4 linked regions of the Saccharibacillus brassicae genome follow. The protein of the gene in region 4 interacts with the protein of the main gene of each other region in a pairwise test. Links are inferred from orthologs where the notes say so. Each region holds a gene or a part of one and is shown on either strand. Other genes may lie near its edges.

Region 1 (3,260 bases), 1.6 Mb from region 4 along the record:
CGGCTGATCCGGCTCTCGCAGCCGTTCCGTCCGTTACCGTGACGATCGGCGTGCTCACTTCGATCTTGCTCGGATACCGCCGTCCTTCGGACCTGCAGCGCTTCGGCCTTCTGCGGACGACGGAAGCGGCCGCTGCCGCATTGGACGCGCTGATTCCTGTCCGCACGCCTTACCTCGCCGACTACTTCTGAACAGGTTACCCACAGTACTCGAATAACTTTGTGTAAAGAAGCTTTTTTTTGAAACGTTGTCCACATGTGTATAACTTTAGGACCGCAGCGGGTGTGCTGCGGTTTTTTGTGTTGGGTTAGTGGGGGAGAACGGCGGATTTCCGACCTGCGCTCCGCTTGGTTTCCTCCCCTTGTATCGTATAAAAGATTTAGAGGAAGGGGAGGAAATCCAAAATCGCTTCGGTTCGGAAATCCGCCGTTCTCTTCGGGGGGGGGTTCGAGTGTGTGTTCGTGACAACTGTCACCTTGAACGGATGACAGTCCATACTGATCGGGGTTTACTTTTCCGGATAAGATTAAGACATCCAGAACAAGCGGACAAAACAGACAGGTGGCCCGCATATAAACGGAGGCGGACAAGATGACACATCCCATAGTGAAGAAGGCGGCGATCGAAGTGAAGGGCGTCGTCAAAACGTTCAAAAGCAAAAAGGCGGTCGACGGCGTCGATTTTACGATCCAAGCGGGCACCGTTACTGCGCTGCTCGAAGGCACGCTCGAACTTGCGCCGCGTCCGGGCCGCGGCACGTCGCTCAGCGTCCGGATTCCGCTCGTCGTGCGCGAACAATAAAGAGGCACAGCGATATGATCCGTATTATAATAGCCGGGGACCAGCGTCTTCTGCGCGGCGCGATAGCTTCGCTGCTGGGGCTCGAACCCGATATCGAAGGGGTCGGGGAAGCCGGCGACGGTGAAGAAGCGCTGCGGCTGATCGACAGCCTGCGGGAAGAGAAAGGCTGGATTTAACAGGAAACGGGGAAATCAAACATGAACGTAACGATACCCGCGGCGGATCTTGCGCTTGCGGCGTGGCTGCTCGTGCTCAATCTGGTCGCTTACGCGGTCATGGCGTCGGATAAGCGCCGAGCCAAAAAACGCGCGCGGCGCATTCCGGAACGGACGCTGTTTGTATGGGCGGCCGTCGGGGGAGCGCTCGGGATCTGGCTGGCGATGGCGCAAAAACGGCACAAAACGCAGCATGCGTCGTTCCGCTTCGGCATCCCGGCGCTGCTGCTGTTGAACGTGCTTCTCTACGGAGGCGCGTTCTATCTGCTGCACCGGTAATGACCCGCGCGGCAGAAAAAGCAAGCAAGGACGTTTGAGCTTCCTTTTTAAAAGGGTAATAAAGAGTGTGAACGGACATTCGGCCGCCGGTCATCGGCTGGCCGGACGAAGTCCGAATCCGAAAGGAAGAAAGAGGTGCTTCATTATGCTGTTCTCCAAAGTTCTCGTGGCCTATGACGGTTCCAAAGCGTCCAACAAGGCGCTCGATCGCGCGGCCGCGCTCGTGAAAGCTTCGCCGGACGCCGTGCTGGAAGTGCTGCATATTTACGATTATCCGCGCTTTTTCGTCGGAGACGGAATCGCGCCGGTACCGGGCAGCGTCAACAAGGAGTTTTTCGATCTGGCGGAGCAGACCGTGGAAGAAGCTCGCCGCCGCCTCGCGGAAGCGGGCGTGGACGCGCGTATCGAGATGCGTCAGGGAGCGCCGGCCGTCCTGGTTCTCGAATACGCCAAAGAGCTGAACGCGGATCTGATCGTGATCGGCAGCCGCGGGCTCGGTGCGATTCGCGAGTTCGTGCTCGGAAGCGTCAGCCATAACGTCGTGCAGCAGGCCCAGGTTCCGGTGCTGGTCGTCAAGTAAAGCCGCGAATCTGTCGCGAAGATCGCTCTTCGTGCCTTCGGGATAAGAACGTGCAGAAAAGGTTCGGGAAACGCGCCGCGTTTTCCGGGCCTTTTTGCGCTGCGGAGGACGAACGTTGGAAGACCGATACCGGGTTCGAATTCATGAATTCGGCGCGATAAGAACGAAAGAAGACATTTTTGCCGATAATTTGCTGGGTAGAAGTGAAAAAGCGAACATTCGGATTTTACGTTTTTAAAATGTTCGGCTTTTATTTGACACGGGATGTACGAAATTGTTAAACTGGAACGGAAGCGAGGCGCGTGCAACCGCGTCTGTTGAAAGCAATTGAACCACACCGTATAAAGCCGGGGATAAGGCCCGGCAGTATCTACCCGGGAACCGTAAATCCCCGGACTACGGATCAAACGACTGTCCTTGCGGCGGCCCGGCGACAAGCCCGGTGCCTCTGTCGGGTTCCGGCGCCGCCGATCGGCCGCCGGCCGCCGCTCACGCTTTTCCCGGCCGAGAATCCGTTTGCCGCCTGCTTCCGCCGGCCGCGAAACGTGCATTTTCGTCTTTGCTCGTCCGAATGGGCGGGATAAGCCGGGCAGTCCCGTTTTTTCCGAGTCCGGTTTCCCGAGAGATCCTAGCGATTTTGCGGAAGTGCCGGACTTTTTCTTTTTTAAACTGATCGATATGGAGCGTGAATTATGTCTTTGCAGATAGCGGTCATCATGGGAAGCACGTCCGATTGGGAAACGATGCAGCACACTTGCCAGATCCTTGAGGAACTTCAAATTCCGTATGAGAAAAAAGTCGTCTCGGCTCATCGCACGCCGGACCTGATGTTCGAATACGCGCAGCAGGCGCGCGGGCGCGGCCTGAAGGTCATTATCGCCGGCGCGGGCGGCGCGGCGCATCTGCCGGGCATGGTCGCGGCCAAGACGCCGCTGCCGGTCATCGGCGTGCCGGTCCAGTCGGCCGCGCTGAAAGGCATGGATTCGTTGCTCTCGATCGTGCAGATGCCGGGCGGCATTCCGGTGGCGACGGTCGCGATCGGCAAGGCCGGCGCGATCAACGCCGGCCTGCTGGCGGCGCAGATCGTCGGCGCTTTCGACGACGCGGTCATGGACCGCGTCTCGGCCCGCCGCGCGAGAATCGAGCGCGAAGTGCTGGAAGCGGAGCTGCCATGACGGAAGGAACGAACGGCATGGGACACGGCGGAGCGGCGGAAGCCGGGCGGGAGGCCGGCCCGGTGGGCGCGGCTGCGGAGCGCGGCGCAAGCGGCCGCGCGCGCGTGATCGCGCCGGGCGCGACGATCGGCGTGCTGGGCGGCGGCCAGCTCGGCCGCATGATGGCGCTGGCCGGAGCGCCGCTCGGGTACCGCTTCATAGCGCTGGACC
Region 2 (4,612 bases), 2.5 Mb from region 4 along the record:
TTTCTCTTTTTCTGAAATAAATCCTTGAACACCACTACACCTCTTCAGCCGTTATTTGGCGGGCCTCGCCTTGAAGGTCGATCTGAGCATCCGCGCGGCTCGCGCGCTTCGATCCCGAACGCAAACGGCGGGGATCAGGAATACAAAATACAATTCAGCACTTCCTGGATCTCGTCGAGCTCGCCGGAAGGAACCAGAATCTCGAACTGCTGCTTGGACATGTCGAGGGGACGGACTTTGACGAGAAATCCTTCTTCAGTCAGCCTGTGCCGAAGCTTCTCCGCCAACTTGGCGGTAGAGGCGATATAAATCACCGTCCACATGAACAACCCTGTCCCCCTTGTCGATGCCCGGATGAACCCGTTTCCTCTGCATAATGGCTTAATGATAACATAAGGCTGTTTTTTTTAGCAACAGAATCGGACGCGCGAAGAAACCGGGCTTCCGCATCTCCCGATGCGAAAACCCGGTCCGGGGCTTTCCGTGCCGCCTGCGCGGCTTATTTGACGCGCACGGTTCCCCCGCCGAGCAGGTTCTCCATCTGCGTCACCAGCTCGTCCGTCGGCTCGATCCGGTAGGCGTCGCTCAGCGCGATCAGCTTCTGCGTATCTTCATAGAAGAGCAGCGTCGGCATCGAGCCCGGATGGCTTTGCAGCATCTGCTTGAGCGTCTCCAGCATCTCCGGATTGCGGCGGTCGGCCGCGATCTTGACGAAGACGCGCGGCGTCTTCGCGTCCGCAGACGCCGACGCGGGCGGCGCAGAAGGCGCGGCCGCGGCGGGGCGGGTGCCCGGCCGGGCGGGCGGCGAGCCGGCGCCGCCGGAAGGCCTGCGCGGCGAACTGTCGCCGCTGCCCACGCTTGGGCGGGCCGGGCGGGCCTGGCCCTTCCGGCTCGGGCTCGAAGAGCCGCCGCGCGATTCGCCGCGGGCCAGCAGGCTGCGAACGGCGTCTTCGCCAAGCGGCAGCACCGTGTCGGCGAGCAGCTTGAAGCCTTCGTCCTGCTGCTGGACTTTGGCGCGCAGCGCCAGCAGCGCGCCGGGCTGCATGACGTCCTGGCTTCGCTTCCACACTTCGGGGAACATGACCAGCTCGCAGCGCTCGATCTGGTCTTCGATCTCGGCGAAAGCCATCGCTTTGCCCTGCTTGGTCGTGATCGTCTTGAGACTGACGACCATGCCGACCGTGACGGCGTGGCTCTCGTCCGGCGCGTCGCCGAGTTCCATCAGCTTCTGCACGCCGGCCTCGCCGAGCAGCGGTTCGTAATCGTCCAGCGGATGGCCGGACAAATACAAACCGAGCAGATCGCGCTCCAGATCAAGCTGTTCCGACGACGTGTAATCGCGCACGTCGGGATATTCGATCTCCCAATTCGGCGTCTCGACGAAATCGAACATCTGGATCTGGAAATCTTCGCGTTCTTTGCGCCATTTGGCGGCGGCGTCCAGCGCTTCGTCCAGCATGGCGAGGAGCTGGGCGCGGTGGCCGGGCAGCGAATCGAACGCCCCGGCCTGGATCAGCGCTTCGACCACGCGCCGGTTGCACGTCTTCGGATCGACGCGGCGGCAGAAGTCGAGCAGGCTGTCGAACGGCCGCTCCGCGCGTTCGTCCATAATGCTGCGGATCGCGTTCGTGCCGACGTTCTTGATCGCCGCAAGCCCGAAGCGCAGGCTCGCTTTGCCGTCTTCTTCGGACGGCGTGAACAGCATGCCGCTCTTGTTCACGTCCGGCGGCAGCACCGGGATATTCATCCGGCGCGTCTCGACGACGTATTCGGCCACCTTGCGGTGGTTGCCGGTCACGGCGGCGAGCATCGACGCCATGAACTCGACCGGATAATGCGCTTTGAGGTAAGCGGTCTGGAACGCCAGCACGCCGTAGGCGGCGGCGTGGGCGCGCGGGAAGCCGTAATCGGCGAAGCGCACGATCATGTCGTACACTTTGTTGGCGTCTTCTTCGCTGTAGGCCTGGCCAAGGCTGCCGCGCACGAAGTGGCCGCGTTCCTCGTCCAGCGTCTCGCGCTTTTTCTTCGAGACGGCCCGGCGCAGCAGATCCGCTTCGCCGAGCGAGAAGCCCGCCATCGTCGAGGCGATCTGCATGATCTGCTCCTGGTACACGATGATACCGTGCGTGTCTTCCAGAATCGGCTTGAGGTCTTCGTGCGGATAATCCGCGCGGACCAGCCCGTGCTTGACCTGGATATAATTCGAGATAAATTCCATCGGGCCCGGACGGTACAGCGCCACGACCGAGATGATGTCTTCGATGACCGACGGCTTCATCTCTTTCATGACGCGGCGGATGCCCGGCGACTCCAGCTGGAACACGCCGGTCGTATCGCCGCGGCCGAGCAGTTCGTACGTGCCGGGATCGTTCTCGGACACGGCTTTGAAATCGACGGCCGCCCCGGTTCGCTCCGCGATCCATTTCTGGCAGCGTTCGATGATCGACAGCGTGCGCAGCCCCAGAAAGTCCATCTTCAGCAGGCCGACCGCTTCCAGACTTTCCATCGGATACTGGGTCAGCGCCGTCTTCTCGCCGCCTTCCTGCAGCGGGACGTAATCGGTCAGCGGACCGCGCGCGATAACGACGCCGGCGGCGTGCGTCGAAGCGTGCCGCGGCATCCCTTCGACCCGGCGGGCCGTTTCGATCAGCCTCGAAGCGTCGGGCGACGCTTCGAGGCGGTCGCGCAGCGCCGCGTTCTGCGCCAGCGCGCGGTCGATCGTCATGCCGACCTGCACCGGGATCAGCTTCGCCGTCTTGTCGACTTCGCCGTACGGCAGCGCCAGCACGCGGCCGACGTCGCGCACCGCGGCGCGGGCCGCCAACGTGCCGAACGTGATGATCTGCGCGACGCGGTCCGCGCCGTATTTGTCCGTCACGTAGGCGATGACTTCGTCGCGGCGTTCGTCGCTGAAATCGATATCGATATCGGGCATCGTGATCCGCGCCGGATTCAGGAACCGTTCGAACAGCAGATTGTATTTGATCGGATCGACGTCCGTAATGTTCAGCGTATAGGCGACGAGACTGCCCGCGGACGAACCCCGGCCCGGTCCCGTAACGATGCCCTGCTCGTGCGCATAGCGGATAAAGTCCCAGACGATCAGGAAATAATCGGAGAAGCCCATCGTCCCGATCACGCCGAGTTCATACTCCAGCCGTTCGTCCAGCTTGCTCCGATGAGCGGGATCTTCCCAGCCCGGCAGATGGGCGTAGCGGCGCTCCAGCCCTTCGCGGCACAGGTCGATCAAATACTGCTGCGGCGATCGGCCTTCCGGCAGCGGCCGGTATTCCGGCAGGATCGAGCGGCCCAGTTCAAGTTCCAGCTCGCACTGCTGCGCGATCTTCGCCGTATTGGCCAGCGCCTTGGGCAGATGCGGGAACAGCCGGGCCATCTCTTCGCCCGTTTTGAGATACAGCTGCCGCGTCGGAATACGGAACCGTTCTTCGTCTTCCATCGTTTTGCCGGTACCGATACAGATCAACACGTCCTGAATTTCGGCGTCCGGTTCGGCCAGGTAATGCGAATCGTTCGTCACTATAAGCTCGACCTGAATCTCTTCGGCCAGCGCGATCAGCATCGGATTTACTTTTTTCTGTTCGGCCAGGCCGTGATCCTGCAGTTCGATATAGAAGTTTTCCCCGAAAATCTCTTTGTACCGCAGCGCCGCCGCTTTGGCTTCTTCGGGACGTCCGTTCAGGAAATGCTGCGGAATCTCTCCGCCGATGCACGCGCTCGTGCAGACGATGCCTTCGCTGTAACGCTCCAGCACTTCGCGGTCGATACGCGGCTTGTAATGGAACCCTTCGAGATGGCCGGCCGTGCAGATCTTCATCAGATTGCGGTAGCCGGTCTCGTTCTTGGCCAGCAGCAGCAGATGGTAGATCGGCTGCTCTTTGCGGCTGGCCCGTTCGGTCCGGGAGGCCGACGTATAATAGGCTTCGAAGCCGAGAATCGGCTTGATGCCGGCGGCCCGGCACGCTTTATAAAACGGAATGGCGCCGTACATGACGCCGTGGTCGGTCAGCGCGAGCGATTTCATGCCGAGTTCGGCCGCGCGGCCCACCAGTTCCTTGATCCTCGCCGCTCCGTCGAGCAGGCTGTATTCGCTGTGCACATGCAGATGGACAAAATCGTTCATGCGGGCGTTCCCCCTTTTCCGTTCGTAATGGATCGGCGTTTCAGCCGTTTTCGATCGAATGCAGCGTCATCATCGCTTTGGCGACGGTCTGCTCGCCGTGCGAAATAGCGATCTCCAGCCGGCAGATCCGGCGGCCGACCTCCAGCACGATCGGCATGACCATGACGGCATCCTCGATCTGGACCGGGCGGATAAAATACGTGCTCATATTGTCGACCACATAATCATTGCCGCTGTGATCTTTGGCCATGCGCAGCGCGGCCTGCATCATGACGGACGTCATGACGCCTTCGGAGATGGTGCCGAGGTCGGTCGCCATCTGCGGAGTAATGAATCCATGGAAAAAGAGTCGGCCTTCCGCGTCGCGTTCTTCCGCGAAACCGTTCCAGATCAAATGATCGAACGTCTCGCCGAGGCTGCTCTGCTCGCGCGCATCGCGCATCGCCTGCAGCACTTCGCGCCGCGTCAGCA
Region 3 (3,381 bases), 3.1 Mb from region 4 along the record:
AAAACTTCGTAAAACCGAACAATACCGCTTTTTTTGAGCGAAAGTTAGACAATAACCAATTCCGGTTCCGGCACGAATCCGAACTCGGCTTCCACTTTTTCCTGCACCAGCTTCACCAGATCCGTTACGTCTTCCGCTGTCGCCCCGCCGCGGTTCTGGATAATGTTGCCGTGATGGTCGGAGATCATCGCGCCGCCCCGCACCGTTCCGCGCAGACCGATCCGGTCGACCAGCTTGCCCATCGGCTCGCCGATCGTATAGTTGTTTTTGAACACGGAGCCGCACGACGGGTAATCGAAATGCTTTTTGCCGCCGCGGTCGGTGATGACGTCCAGCAGTTCCTGACGCAGTTCGTATCCGGCCCGCGCCGCCGCGTTCAGCTCGTTCGTGTAATGGCGGAAATAGTTCGGCAGCACCGACGTTGACAAATTTTTGGACTTGATCTTGGCGAACAGCTCGTCCGTCTGCTCCGGCGTCAGTTGGGGATCGACCGGCAGCTTGAGATCCGCGCCGACGACGATCCACGGCTTGCGCATAAACACCGATTTTTTGTAGCCGTATTCGCAGCCGGAGAGCGGCACGGAGATGAGGCCCCGTTCCGGGTGTTCCTTGTCGATCACGTACGCCGTCTCCAGCACGTCGCTGATCTGGTGGCTGAAATATTTCGCGTTCATGTAGACGCCCGCTCCGAGCGTGCCCGGCAGCAGGAACATGAAGTCGAACGAAGGAATGCCCGTGTACAGCCCGAACAGCGCCAGCAGCGTCATCGGGGTGCCCGCGGAGACGAACAGCCGGCCCGGCAGCAGCTTGAATTCGATATGTTCCTTGAGCGAAAAGAACAGCATGTCGTCGGACGGACGGTCCGGAAACAGCGTGTTGGAGCCCATGCCGAACAGAAACGGATCGAGCCCTTTGGACGTGGCGCCTTCGAGCATCGTCGACACTTCCTCGATCGTGTGCGGCAGCGCCAGATGGCGGGCTTCCCCGCCGATTTCGTAGGTCGAATGGACGGACAGGCTCGTGCCTGTACGGCACAGGCGTTCAAACGTTTGGTTTTGCGAAGTCATATTGCGTAACTCTCCTCTTGGCGTTCTTCGGATTGGAAGCTCTTATGGATGTTCTTATTATAAAATTCCCGCGGCGAATCTTGGGGAATCAATTGACGAATGACGATAAAACGTCTAAAATTTTAAGTTGCACGCAAGCATCCTACAGGAAGCGGCGGCAAAAATCAATGAAATCCCAGGTGATCATAAATGGAAAACCCAACTTACCGCATTTTGCTTTTCTATAAATTCGTTCAAATCGACCAACCGGAAGAGTTTGCGGCCGCGCATCTGCAATACTGCAAAGACCTCGGCGTCAAAGGACGGATCCTTATCGCCGGCGAAGGCATCAACGGCACGCTGTCCGGCACGCACGAGCAGACCGAGCAGTATATGCAGGACCTGCTGGCCGATGCCCGCTTCGAAGGTACCGTGTTCAAAATCGACGAATCGGAAAATCATGCGTTCAAAAAATTGTTCGTCCGCTACAAAGAAGAATTGGTCACGTTCCGCTACGACAAAGAGCTTGACCCGAACGTAACGTCCGGCAAGCGCCTGTCCCCCAAACAATTTCACGAACAGCTTCAGCGCGACGACGTGATCGTGCTCGACGGCCGGACCGACTACGAATACGATCTGGGCCATTTCCGCAACGCGATACGCCCGAATATCGATTCGTTCCGCGAGTTCCCGGAATGGATTCGCGAAAACATGGCCGAGCACAAAGACAAAACGATTCTGACCTACTGCACGGGCGGCATCCGCTGCGAAAAGTTGACCGGCTTCATGCTCGAAGAAGGCTTTGCGGACGTCGCGCAGCTCGAAGGCGGCATCGTCTCCTACGGCAAGGACGAAGAAGTCCGGGGCGATCTGTTCGACGGCAAATGTTACGTGTTCGACGAACGCATCTCGGTCCCGATCAACCAGGTGGACCCGAGCATCGTCGGCAGATGTTACCACTGCGACGAGCCGACCGACGTGTACGTCAACTGCCCGGTCTGCAACCTCCAGCATCTGGTGTGCGAATCGTGCGCCGACGAACACAGCCATTACTGCTCGGACGAGTGCAAAGAGTCCGTAGCGGCGGTGTAAAAAGTTTCTCGGGTGCGAGTTGTATACGTTACGTTGAAGACGCTGCGGGGCGGGGGAGCTTTCGATCGCCGTTAAAATCGATTTTCCTCTTATTGAATTGGACAAGTTTAAGGTGGGAAAAACGATTTTAAATGCGAACGCTCCGCTTCTCAATCTTCCCCCGCCCCTCCGCTACGTATACGCACCCGCCTCACTTTTGTTGTGGAGAAAAAGAAAACGTCAAGCCGTTGGACAATCCGACTTGAGGATCCTCTAACTGCGCCTCCGCAAAAAGACGGCGCGGGCGCTGCCCGACGCAAGGGAAATCGCAATAAACGTAAAAAGCGCAGGCTGCGGCCAACGCTCAGAAAAAAGGCTCTATCCGAGAAGTGAGACGCTCGGGCAGAGCTTTTTTTATTTCCTAAGACCTGTTCTTCCGCGGTGCAGGGACGCTGCGTGACGAAACGTTCGTCAATCGCGCGGATAGTTCACGGCCATGATGTCCATGAAAGGGACTTTGCGGGTCTCTTCGCCTTGCTCGACGTGTACTCTTCCGGTTCTCGGGTCCATCTTGACGATCAAACCCCGAACCGCTTCCGTTACTCCCCAGACCGTCAATTCCACAACGGATTTCTCCTGGTAGGCCTCAGTCAGTTGATTCCCTATTTCTTCCAGAACAAACTCGTCGCGGGTCGGCCGCTTTGCTACTTTTCCTTTTGCCAAACCGCTTCCTCCTTGCCTTGCGCGTGATTTGTTAATTATACCATCTTTATTTGTCAAAATCGCGTCAAAAAGCGAAATTGATTGAACAATTTACGTACATATGTTCTTAATCGGAATTCGGGCGGGAAAAATGAAGTTTTGCGGGCGAAAACAAAAAGCCCCGACGCGATCGGGCAGACGGACGCGCATCTGCGGAAGCGATCGAATCGGGGAGAAGTTCGTGTGTGTAAAAGAGCAGGAGACGGATTAGAGCGCGGCCTGGCCTGCCGGAATGGCGATATCGGCCAAAATCTCGTACGAATGCAGCCGTTCGGCGTGATCGTAGATGCCGCTCGTCACGATCAGCTCATCAGCCTGCGTGCGCTCCATGAGCTGGTGCAGGCGGCGTTCGACCGTCTCGCGGTCGCCGACGATCGAAGATTCCATCCGCTTGCGCACGGCGGACAGCTCAAGCGGATCGAGCTGCGCGGACAGGTCGGCCGGCGGCTGGATTTTGCCCGGGCGGCCGCGGGTCAGCGCGATGACCTGCTGCTGCATCGTC
Region 4 (3,257 bases):
ACGTAGAAGCTGCTAAGCTGTTCGACAGCGAAACAGTTTACGAACCAGCCGAAGCTGTAAGTCTCGTAAAAAAGACGGCAACAGCTAAATTCGACGAAACTGTCGAAGCGGCAGTGCGTTTGGGCGTAGACCCACGTAAACAAGACCAAGCCGTTCGCGGCGTCGTTGTCCTGCCACACGGCACAGGCAAAACGCAGCGCGTATTGGTATTTGCAAAAGGCGATAAGGCGAAGGAAGCGGAAGCTGCCGGAGCTGACTTCGTAGGCGATCAGGACATGATCAACAAGATCCAACAAGGTTGGTTCGAGTTCGACGTCTGCGTAGCAACGCCTGACATGATGAGCGAAGTCGGTAAACTGGGTCGTCTGCTCGGCGGTAAAGGCCTCATGCCTAACCCTAAAGCAGGTACAGTTACTTTCGACGTTACCAAGGCTGTGCAAGAAATCAAAGCCGGTAAAATCGAATACCGTCTGGACAAAGCAGGCCAAATCCATGCACCGATCGGCAAAGCGTCGTTCAGTGAGGATCAGTTGAACGAGAACCTGAAAGCACTGATGGAGGCGCTCAACCGCGCTAAACCTGCTGCTGCCAAGGGCGTTTACCTGAGAGGCGTAGCGATGTCCGCAACGATGGGACCGAGCATTCGCGTTAACACAACTTCTTACAAATAAAAAAGTGTTGACTCCGGTCGATATTTTCGATACATTGTAGAAGCTGTTTCATTCCGTTATCCGTAACGGTCTGGTAAATTTGAATATGCTTACCGTAGACAGTAGGTGCTTTCGGGCTTAATTTCCTACCGAGGTGTGTGATAGAATTTCAGCTCTGCTGATTCGTCAAGCCTTCGTACTTCTGCGGAGGCTTTTCTTATTGCATACGCCGCACGTTAAGTTTTACTTGAATGTGGCAAAAGTGGAGGCGACCGCATCGTCCGCTGCGGCGGTTCGGCGCTTCACTCCAATTCAACAGGAGGTGTACGATTTGGCTAACGCAAAACTGATTCAATCCAAACAAGAGTCGGTAGACGTAATCGCCGGTAAACTGCGCGAAAGCGTATCGACCGTGGTTGTCGACTATCGTGGTCTGAACGTTGCTCAAGTTACCGAGCTGCGTAAACAGCTTCGCGAAGCGGGCATCGAGTTTCAGGTTCTGAAAAACTCGCTGGTTCGCCGTGCGGCTGCGGCTGCCGAACTGAGCGAGCTCGAAGGAGTCCTTACAGGACCTACCGCGATCGCGTTCGGAACGGAAGACGTTGTGACTCCAGCCAAAATCCTGAACGACTTCGCGAAAACGAATGACGCTCTGGAACTTAAAGGTGGAGTTGTAGAAGGTCGCGTAGTAGGAGCCGAAGAACTCAAAGCTCTGGCTTCCCTGCCTTCCCGCGAAGGTTTGCTGTCCATGCTCCTCAGCGTGCTTCAAGCTCCGGTGCGCAACTTCGCACTGGCAGTCAAAGCCGTTGCGGACAAAGACGAACAGCAATCCGCGTAATAAGCTTTTTGCATCGCACAAGCTTCATCCCGTATTACAATCGACAGCCTTAACCGGCTGATCCCACATACCCAAATGGAGGTTCACTCATGAGTAACGAGCAAATTCTTGAAGCCATCAAAGGCATGACTGTACTGGAACTGAACGACCTGGTTAAAGCAATCGAAGAAGAATTCGGCGTAACTGCAGCAGCTCCAGTAGCAGCAGCAGGCGGCGCAGCAGCTGTTGAAGCTGAGCAAACTGAATTCGACGTTATCCTGACAAGCGCTGGCGCTTCGAAGATCAACGTTATCAAAGCGGTTCGCGAAATCACAGGTCTCGGCCTGAAAGAAGCAAAAGAAGTTGTAGACAACGCTCCAAAAGCAATCAAAGAAAAAGTAAGCAAAGAAGAAGCCGAAACAGTACAAGCTAAACTTGCTGAAGCAGGCGCTTCCGTAGAAGTTAAGTAATTTCTTTTTCAAACGAGCATTACACAGGGCAGACCCTCGAAGTTATCCTGCTTCGGGGGTCTGTTCTCGTATTTCATGCCAATCCCGAAATAAGCCGGCTTTGCTTCGTTTCTTTATTTCGGAATGGCAGGCGGATCTCCGATCAACGGCAAAGGGGTTGAAACTGTGTCGGATCATTATTATTCCAATCGTCCTTCCGCAGCGCATGACCGCAAAACGGTCGAAGTCGAACTGCGCGGCAAGAAAGTGCGACTCGTGACGGATGCCGGTGTCTTTTCCAAAAGCGGTCTGGACTACGGAAGCCGCGTGCTGATCGATGCCCTGGATTTTCCCGCGGGAGCTTCGGTGTTGGACGTAGGCTGCGGGTACGGTCCGATCGGAATCGCAGCGGGAATCATGGGCGCTTCAAGCATTACGATGCTGGACGTCAACGAAAGAGCGGTCGAACTCGCGGGCGAGAACGCCGCGGCCAACGGCATTGCACAGGCCAAGGCCATGCAGAGCGATCTGCTTGAAGCGGTATCGCAGCAGAGTTTCGACGTCATTATCAGCAATCCGCCGATTCGAGCCGGCAAAGAGACCGTTCACCGGTTGTTCGACCAGGCTTACGGATGTTTGAATCCGAACGGCGCGTTATGGATCGTCATTCAGAAAAAGCAGGGAGCTCCGTCGGCGAAAGCCAAACTGGACACTCTGTTCGACCGGGTGGAGGAAGTAACGAAAGACAAAGGTTATCGCATCTACAAAGCGGTCAAAGGAAGTTAAGCGAAGGTCGAACATTCTTTTGCGAAAAACGCGGAGAAGGGCTTGACCGGTCCGAAAGGCCGTGTTATAGTTATAAAATGTCAGTATAGAATGCCCTACGTGGCTTTAGCATATCAAAATTTCAAGCGGCTCCGCAAAACAGCAAAGAAGCGCGGTTTTGTTTGGGGCTTCCTATTTTGATAGGGCTTTGCGCGTACAACGGCATTTCTGAAGACATCGTGAAAGATATCCAGCGACGTTTCAATTCCAGCTTCGATTTATTTTGATCCGTTCATGCGACGCTCTTTTTTCGAATAAACTCGATAAGGGCTTTTCTGCATGTATGGGTCGCGACTCTTTTGAACTCATTATACGTGATTCAAAGTAGGGGTCGCAATGGAATTTTTAAACTCGGCATTTTTCATCCAAAAGTGCCTAAAGTTGAGTAGACATTGAGGGGTGAGTATAGTTGACGGGACATCTTGTTCAATATGGTCGACGCACTCGGCGGAGTTATTCGCGAATTCATGAGGTGCTCGAAGTTCCGAATCTGATCGAGATTCAGCAGAAATCTTA

The links.
Region 1: the proteins of rplL (region 4) and FFV09_RS14210 interact in binary tests that used the Escherichia coli proteins (3 or more experiments, as listed by UniProt). The link is inferred for Saccharibacillus brassicae from one-to-one orthologs.
Region 2: the proteins of rplL (region 4) and FFV09_RS17965 interact in binary tests that used the Escherichia coli proteins (3 or more experiments, as listed by UniProt). The link is inferred for Saccharibacillus brassicae from one-to-one orthologs.
Region 3: the proteins of rplL (region 4) and trhO interact in binary tests that used the Escherichia coli proteins (3 or more experiments, as listed by UniProt). The link is inferred for Saccharibacillus brassicae from one-to-one orthologs.

What each region holds. Positions count from the first base shown.
Region 1 is NZ_CP041217.1:3,417,633-3,420,892, forward strand. Bases 291-3,157 are described here. They hold FFV09_RS14210 (universal stress protein), read left to right. Parts: upstream 291-1,440; coding sequence 1,441-1,875; downstream 1,876-3,157. Other genes in these bases: FFV09_RS14195 (hypothetical protein), read left to right, coding at 592-801; FFV09_RS14205 (DUF1294 domain-containing protein), read left to right, coding at 999-1,295; purE (5-(carboxyamino)imidazole ribonucleotide mutase), read left to right, coding at 2,568-3,050; purK (5-(carboxyamino)imidazole ribonucleotide synthase), read left to right, coding at 3,047-3,157. Also shown: FFV09_RS14190 (GNAT family N-acetyltransferase), read left to right, coding at 1-191; more of purK, read left to right, coding at 3,158-3,260.
Region 2 is NZ_CP041217.1:4,328,202-4,332,813, reverse strand. What follows is about bases 300-4,518. They hold FFV09_RS17965 (DNA polymerase III subunit alpha), read right to left. Parts: upstream 4,142-4,518; coding sequence 500-4,141; downstream 300-499. Other genes in these bases: FFV09_RS17960 (DRTGG domain-containing protein), read right to left, coding at 4,182-4,518; FFV09_RS17970 (glutamate decarboxylase), read right to left, coding at 300-323. Also shown: accD (acetyl-CoA carboxylase, carboxyltransferase subunit beta), read right to left, coding at 1-32; more of FFV09_RS17970, read right to left, coding at 135-299; more of FFV09_RS17960, read right to left, coding at 4,519-4,612. UniProt on the Escherichia coli protein: DNA polymerase III is a complex, multichain enzyme responsible for most of the replicative synthesis in bacteria. This DNA polymerase also exhibits 3' to 5' exonuclease activity. The alpha chain is the DNA polymerase catalytic subunit.
Region 3 is NZ_CP041217.1:4,953,092-4,956,472, reverse strand. Bases 210-3,197 are described here. They hold trhO (oxygen-dependent tRNA uridine(34) hydroxylase TrhO), read left to right. Parts: upstream 210-1,256; coding sequence 1,257-2,138; downstream 2,139-3,197. Other genes in these bases: FFV09_RS20690 (LLM class flavin-dependent oxidoreductase), read right to left, coding at 3,087-3,197; FFV09_RS20695 (YolD-like family protein), read right to left, coding at 2,589-2,840; FFV09_RS20705 (UDP-N-acetylmuramate dehydrogenase), read right to left, coding at 210-1,067. Outside these bases: more of FFV09_RS20705, read right to left, coding at 45-209; more of FFV09_RS20690, read right to left, coding at 3,198-3,381. UniProt on the Escherichia coli protein: Catalyzes oxygen-dependent 5-hydroxyuridine (ho5U) modification at position 34 in tRNAs, the first step in 5-carboxymethoxyuridine (cmo5U) biosynthesis.
Region 4 is NZ_CP041217.1:1,825,138-1,828,394, reverse strand. What follows is about bases 394-3,257. They hold rplL (50S ribosomal protein L7/L12), read left to right. Parts: upstream 394-1,577; coding sequence 1,578-1,937; downstream 1,938-3,257. Other genes in these bases: rpoB (DNA-directed RNA polymerase subunit beta), read left to right, coding at 3,151-3,257; FFV09_RS07745 (class I SAM-dependent methyltransferase), read left to right, coding at 2,103-2,702; rplJ (50S ribosomal protein L10), read left to right, coding at 982-1,488; rplA (50S ribosomal protein L1), read left to right, coding at 394-671. Also shown: more of rplA, read left to right, coding at 1-393. UniProt on the Escherichia coli protein: The binding site for several of the GTPase factors involved in protein synthesis (IF-2, EF-Tu, EF-G and RF3). Is thus essential for accurate translation.